2 regions of the Priestia sp. D51 genome follow, and region 1 is predicted to be linked to the other one. Evidence: riboswitches for the same ligand, from Rfam matches in the RefSeq annotation. Region 1 holds a riboswitch; the other holds the start of a gene.
The links. Region 1 has a riboswitch for S-adenosylmethionine ahead of metK (methionine adenosyltransferase). Riboswitches for the same ligand answer to the same signal wherever they lie in the genome.

Region 2: another riboswitch for S-adenosylmethionine. It lies ahead of ACNHOZ_RS19710 (phosphoadenylyl-sulfate reductase); the one in region 1 lies ahead of metK (methionine adenosyltransferase).

The regions. Positions count from the first base shown of each region.
Region 1 is NZ_JBLTIR010000001.1:38,780-42,554, forward strand. Features, by position in the region: gene pckA (phosphoenolpyruvate carboxykinase (ATP)) at 1-1,475, opposite strand, end outside; SAM riboswitch class I at 1,849-1,966, shown strand; gene metK (methionine adenosyltransferase) at 2,099-3,301, shown strand; gene ACNHOZ_RS00310 (glycosyltransferase family 4 protein) at 3,335-3,775, opposite strand, start outside.
Region 2 is NZ_JBLTIR010000005.1:6,398-10,172, forward strand. Features, by position in the region: gene sat (sulfate adenylyltransferase) at 1-782, opposite strand, end outside; gene ACNHOZ_RS19705 (inorganic phosphate transporter) at 835-1,914, opposite strand; gene ACNHOZ_RS19710 (phosphoadenylyl-sulfate reductase) at 1,934-2,647, opposite strand; SAM riboswitch class I at 2,901-3,003, opposite strand; gene cdaS (sporulation-specific diadenylate cyclase CdaS) at 3,317-3,775, shown strand, end outside.

The DNA of each region.
Region 1 (3,775 bases):
TCGTTCCATGCTTTAGAAGGCTGAAGCACTTCATCAGGAACTCCCGGAACATGAGTTGGAATAGATAAACCAAAAATAGCATCTGTTACTGTTTCGGTATTAGCTAGTTCTCCTTCAAGAGCTGCTTGAACCATAGCTCGAGTGTAACTTAACTTCATTCGTTCACCCACGCCGTATTCACCGCCGGTCCATCCAGTGTTTACAAGGTAGACATTTACGTTATGTTCATCGATTTTCTTTCCTAGCATTTCTGCATAAGTTGTTGGAGAAAGAGGTAAGAAAGGCTCACCAAAGCATGTAGAGAAAGTAGCCTGTGGCGATGTTACGCCGCGCTCTGTTCCAGCTAACTTACTAGTGTATCCGCTCAGAAAATGGTACATCGCTTGTTCTTTTGTAAGCTTGCTGATTGGAGGTAAGACGCCGAAGGCATCAGCAGTTAAAAAGACAATAGCTGTAGGGTGCCCAGCAACGCTTGGCAATACCGTATTATCAATAGAGTCAATTGAATAAGCGGCACGAGTATTCTCTGTTAAACTATTATCATTGTAATCTGCTACTTTCGTATTTTGATTCAACACTACATTTTCCAGTACTGCGCCGAAGCGAATTGCATTAAAAATTTGCGGTTCTTTTTCTTCGGAAAGCTGAATGCACTTCGCGTAGCAGCCCCCTTCAATATTAAATACACCAGAGCTTGACCAACCGTGCTCGTCATCTCCGATTAAACGACGGTTTGCATCAGCAGAAAGCGTTGTTTTACCCGTTCCAGATAAACCAAAGAATAATGCAACGTCACCTTCTTCTCCTACGTTAGCAGAACAGTGCATGGATAGAATATTGTTTTGAGGAAGCAAGAAGTTCATCACTGAAAAAATAGATTTTTTCATTTCACCAGCGTATTCAGTTCCTCCAATTAGCACAATGCGTCGCTCTAATGAAAGAATAATGAAGGTTTCAGAATTCGTCCCGTCTGTTTCAGGATCAGCTTTGAACGTTGGAGCTGCTACAATTGTAAACGGCTTCACATCATCATTTGTTTTTTGTTCAGCTGAAGGGCGAATGAATAACTGCTGAGCGAATAGGTTGTGCCATGCAAATTCATTAACTACTTGAATTGGTAACTGATATTTTTTATCAGCTCCAGCATATCCATTAAAAACAAAAAGTTCATCCTGCTTCTTTAAGTGGGTTAAGACTTTTTTGTATAGCGCATCGAATCGCTGAGCAGAAATTGGCTGATTGACGGGTCCCCATTCAACCGTTTTTGAAGATACAGCATCGCTTACAATAAATTTATCCAAAGGAGAGCGACCTGTATATTTTCCGGTTTCGACTGACACAGCACCTGTAGAAGTCAGCGTTCCTTCGCGTCGAGCTAGAATTTTTTCAACAAGTTGTGGAACAGATAATTGGTGTTTTGTTGTTTTTAATTGAAGCAAACCATTTAATTCGATAGACATATCAACAGTACTCATGTGCACTACCTTCCTTTTTAGCTATTATTTATTCATTAATGTTTGAAATTTATAATTAGTATAACACATTTATTTAATTATTCTATACTATTTAACTAAAAATGTTTGTGTATTATAAAAAAATGTACGTTATACCTATTTTAGACACATGTATATGTGCTAGAAGCGAAAAAAGTGAAGCTATTTCAAGTGAAAGCCTTTTTTTGGTCTGTCTTGTTAACCAAACTTCGTGATCATTCTTAATAAGGTATACTATTTTTAAATTTGAGTATGTTACATTAAAACAGATTCAAACATAAAGAGATGATTTCCATTTGAATGTTGTTGACAGTGAAGCGCTTTTTCATGTATTATATGTCCTTGAACGGATACTCTCTTATCCCGAGCTGGTGGAGGGACAGGCCCTGTGAAACCCAGCAACCATCGTCATTTTTTTGTGTAGACGATAAGGTGCTAACCTGATGCAAGGGCACAACCTTGATCGATAAGAGTGAAAGGCTTATGTAGAATTTGATACCTTTCCTCGATACAAGGAAAGGTTTTTTTATATTTTTTAACGTGTAATGAAAATAAGGGAATGAGTACCGTATCACAATGTATCGTATTTATAAGGAGGAAAACTGATGTCAACACAACGTCGTCTGTTCACGTCAGAATCTGTTACAGAGGGACATCCCGATAAAATTTGTGACCAAATTTCTGACTCAATTCTTGATGCTATCCTAGCAAAGGATCCAAATGCTCGTGTTGCTTGTGAAACAAGCGTAACAACTGGTTTAGTTTTAGTAAGCGGTGAAATTACAACTTCTACTTACGTGGATATTCCTAAAACAGTTCGTGAAACAATTAAAGGAATTGGCTATACTCGTGCAAAATACGGATTTGATGCTGAAACTTGTGCAGTATTAACATCTATCGACGAGCAGTCAGCTGATATCGCTGCTGGTGTAGACCAAGCGTTAGAAGCACGTGAAGGTCAAATGTCCGATGAAGAAATCGAAGCAATCGGAGCTGGAGACCAAGGGTTAATGTTTGGTTATGCATGTAACGAAACAAAAGAATTAATGCCTCTTCCAATTTCATTAGCTCATAAACTTGCTCGCCGTCTAACAGAAGTACGTAAAGAAGAAATTCTTCCTTACCTTCGCCCGGATGGTAAAACACAAGTAACAGTTGAATATGATGAAAACAACAAACCTGTTCGCATCGATACAATTGTTATTTCAACTCAGCATCACCCAGAAGTAACGTTAGAGCAAATTCAACGTAACTTAAAAGAATATGTAATTAATCCAGTTGTTCCAAATGAGTTAATTGATGAAAATACAAAGTATTTCATTAACCCAACAGGACGTTTCGTAATCGGCGGCCCTCAAGGAGATGCTGGTTTAACTGGTCGTAAAATTATCGTTGATACTTACGGCGGATATGCTCGTCACGGCGGCGGTGCATTCTCTGGTAAGGACGCAACAAAAGTAGACCGTTCAGCAGCTTATGCAGCTCGTTATGTTGCGAAAAACATTGTAGCAGCTGATCTTGCTGATAAATGTGAAGTACAACTAGCATATGCAATTGGTGTTGCACAGCCAGTATCTATTTCAATTGATACATTCGGTACAGGAAAAGTTTCTGAAGAAGTACTAGTAGATGTAGTACGCAAAAACTTTGACCTACGTCCAGCAGGCATCATTAAAATGCTTGATTTACGTCGCCCAATTTATAAGCAAACAGCAGCTTACGGTCACTTTGGTCGTACAGATGTGGAGCTTCCTTGGGAGTTCACAGACAAAGCTGAAGCATTAAAAACTCAAGCTTTAGCTAAATAATAAAAAAAATCTCCGTGAAAACGGAGATTTTTTTTATGCCCATTGAATACCTTCAGCAGATTTTTCTACGACATCTTCATATTCTGAAAGCAAATGCTGAAAAATGGCGTCCCATGATTGAGTAAGAGCATAGTGTCTAGCTGCATGGCCAAAGTGAAGCCGCTGGTGCAAATCATCAAGTAAACCTGTAATAGCCGAACTGAATTCTTCTAAGGAGTGAGGTTTGCAAAGGTAGCCGTTTCGCCCGTGCTGAACCATCTGTTTAACTCCTCCTGCATTTGCTGCCACCACGGGAGTTCCAGAAGCAAGAGACTCCAGTACGACATTTCCGAACGTTTCTGTTTCTGAAGGGAAAACAAACAAATCAGATGAAGAATAGATATGAGCAAGTTGCTTACCTTCAAGAAAGCCTGTAAATGTCATATGCTCAGATGCTTGCTGTTGCATTTGTTCTTTTAAAGGACCATCTCCCAC
Region 2 (3,775 bases), on a different contig from region 1:
CTAGGTCCAGCATAGCGCATTGCAGCAGGGAAAACTGCCAAAGCTACACGATCGCTAGGATAATAGTTCTCTAAAAGTACTTCATAACTTTCCATACGGATATCTGCTGGGATATCATCTGACTTTGTTTCTCCTACAAGTGGATTTAAAAACAGGCCGTCTACAATTTCTAATGCTGTTTTTTGAATATACTCATGCGCACGGTGAACAGGGTTACGAGTTTGGAATCCAACAACCGTTTTCCAACCGCGCTCTTCAAATGCTGCTCTTGTTTCAGTTGGATCTAGGTAATACTTTTCAAAACGCGTTTTAGGTGTACGTTCTACAAGTACGATTGGACCTGCTACATATACATTTGGGCGTTCCATCATTTTCTTCACACCAGGGTGGGCAAGTTCTGCTGTGCGGTACACATTTTCCGCTTCTTTTTCTTTATTTGGCGTATATACTTCAGAAACTTCTAAAACACCATATGTCACACCGCTTTGAACTAGTTTTACTTTGTCGCCAATGTTTAATTCTTTAGCCTGCTCTTCTGTTACGGGAAGAGTAATAGGAATACTCCATACAGTTCCATCTGCTAGACGCATATTTTCAACAACTGATTGATAATCTTTTTCTCCTAAAAACCCCGTAATTGGGCTATAAGCACCAATTCCAATTAGTTCTAAATCGCTTAGAGCCATGTTGTCTACTTCAATTTCTTTTGTTAGTGACGTGTAGTCATATGTTGGTTGATATAAATTAATTAATTCTCCACCGTGTGCTTGAATTGTTGTCATTTTGTAAAATCCTCCTTAAGTAATTAACACAATATAATAAAAAGCACTTGAATCACGCAGTCATTTTTTCTTTTTCCGACTGCAGGCTTGCTCTTTTTCTTCTAGTCGTTCTAGCTAAGCTTAGAATACCTCCTGTAGCAATACATCCACTAGCTAGCACCACAAATGAATATAAGTCGCTTTCAAGTACTAATTTCACAAGAACATATGAGATTACGAGTGAAAATACAGGGGATACCACCCAAACCTTTAACATTTGAATGACCACTTCTCGCTGTTCTTTCGTAAATCCCGTTTTCGCTGCGCCTATTCCAATAATAGAAGACGTAGTGACCTGTGTAAGCGGTACTGGCAAACCAAACAGTGAAGCGACTGTAACAAGAGAAGCACCAGTACCCGAGATAATACAGCCTTCTCCTACAGAATAGCGAGTAATTTTTTTTCCGTTTGTTTCAATAACTCGGCCTCCTAGTAAAAGAGCTCCGAGCGCCACCGCCAATCCTCCTGCTATGACACCCGTTGTAGCATCCATTAATCCAGCTCCTACTAGAGGACCGACAGCATTTGCCACATTGTTCATTCCAGCTGAGAAGGCTTCAAAGAATCCCGTTGCAATAACTAAAATCGTTAAAACTCTTTTCCACTTTCCCTCTGCTTCTTTTTTATGCGCTCTGCGCTTTATCACTTTCCCAATCAAAAAAGCAATAACAAATGAAACTAGCGGAACAATAATCCAAAAAGACATGACAATTAAAAGTTTTTCTACATACAGAGATTGATAAGCTACCCCTACTCCAACAACTGAGCCAACTGTTACTTCACTTGTTGATAAAGGGATACCAATCAAATTCGCGAAAAAGAGTGACAGCGTTGCAGCAGCCAGAATGATAATAACTAATTCTACTGACAGCAGTTTTTCAGGTATGATACCTGAACTGATGGTTTTTACCACCTCACCGCCTCCGGTAACAGCTCCGAGCACAATTCCTACAGCACAGATGAACAGGGCCACTCTTCGCTTTTTAATTGCACCGGAGCCGTATGAAACGCCCATAGCAGCTGCTGCACCGCTTGCCCCAATATTCATTGCAAAAAAAAGCGCAATGATAAAGGCAACATATAAAAGCATCATTTATTCAGCTCTTTCGTATTTAAGATTCGTGTAATCCGCACTCCACTTTTTGTGTACCTGCCCATCTTCCTGAACGTAAATCGTCTACATTATAGGCAGGTGCGGTACAGGGCTCACAGCCGATACTTGGGTAGCCTTGATCATGAAGTTTGTTGTATGGCAAATCATGCTTATACACATAACGCCAAATTTCTTTCCATGACCAATGAATTAACGGACAAACTTTCACCTTCTTGAATTTCTCATCTTTATTAAAATAATTCGTGTTGGCACGAGACTCAGACTGCTCACGTCTCAAACCAGAAATCCACGCATCATAAGGAGCAAGGGATTCTCTTAGCGGAATGATTTTTCGAATTTGACAGCATAGGTTAGGCTGACTCTTCCAAAGCTCATCTCCATGTTTTTCAGCTTGTTCTGCAAGAGTTAAATCCGGCTTTTTCATATGAATACGTAAATCAGGGAAGCGTTCTTTAATTGCATCAATCACTTCATATGTTTCTTTAAAATGAACCCCTGTATCTAAAAAGACAATTTCAGCATCTTTTTTCACTTTTGAAATTAAATCAATTAACACGATTCCTTCGATCCCAAAGCTTGACGCATAAATAATTGAATCTCCGTAGGTATCATACGCCCACTGCAATGCTGAAAGGGCTCCTTTTGTTTCATCTTTACTGTCGAACTCTGGAAATGTATCGCTCCAGTTTTCGTACGTATATAAGTCTGCCATTTTCTCCACTCCAATTCTTAGTTATCCGCGTTATCCAATAAAAAAAGACGGTTTTACCCACTAGAATTGGATAAAACCGCCTCTAGTGTGTCTAGTCAGCGAAACTATTTAATTCTTACTTTGCTTCGGCGTGTTCAAAGGTTTGTTTTAAGTCGGGGTTTACAGTCATCGTTGTCCCTCCTCAAAATATCTCTTGCGCTATATCAAAATAAAAAGTCTTCCGTATTGAAAGACTGGGTAGGCAATAATTTTCACCTTATCTTTCAAAATGATACACACTTTGCTGGAATTAGCACCTTGCTAAGCAGGTTGCCGGGGTTCAGCGGGCCAGATCCCTCCACCACTCTTGATAAGCATTTTTTAAAAATTTTAGCATATTTAGAATATTTGTCAACATTAAAAATTATATATCCGATAAGAAAACTATACTTTAAATTCACAGAAATATCTATACTTTTATTTAAAACAACATATGTAAATTTAACCCAAATGTGAACATATCAGTTTATAAAACGCTTTCTTTTTTCCCCGACTTTTTATGTTCTCTTGCTAAATAAAATGCAAAATCTCTCTATAAAATTAATAACGGATTTATGAGCTTTACGGATAATTCACTCACATTAGCACACATTACAGATAACACTGACTGACAGATAGGAGCTATATAAGATGGAGAGACAACCCTTTCAATTAGACGATACAATTAAAAATAATGTGCGAACATATTTACAGCAGATTTCAACTGAAGCCTCTAATTTAATTAAACATTTAGACACGAGTGATCATTGTATTTTATGTGATTTTGAGGAGATGAGAAGGTTATTTCAAGATGTTCAAGCTACGGCCGCCTCTTATTACTTGCGTCATTACTTATCGCCTTATACATTTGAATACGCTGCTCTGTCCCTAGCTATTCATAACCTCTCTGAGAAACGTCACGGCGCTTTAATTGTCATTGAACGGGAACAAAATGTTGATCCTCTTATTCAAAAAGGAATGCCTATTCAAGCTCCTGTCAGCGCTACGCTAGTTGAGACACTGTTCTATCCAGGGACACCCTTACATGACGGAGCCGTCCTAATTAGAAATAATCAGCTTATTTCAGCTGCTAATGTTTTACCTCTCTCG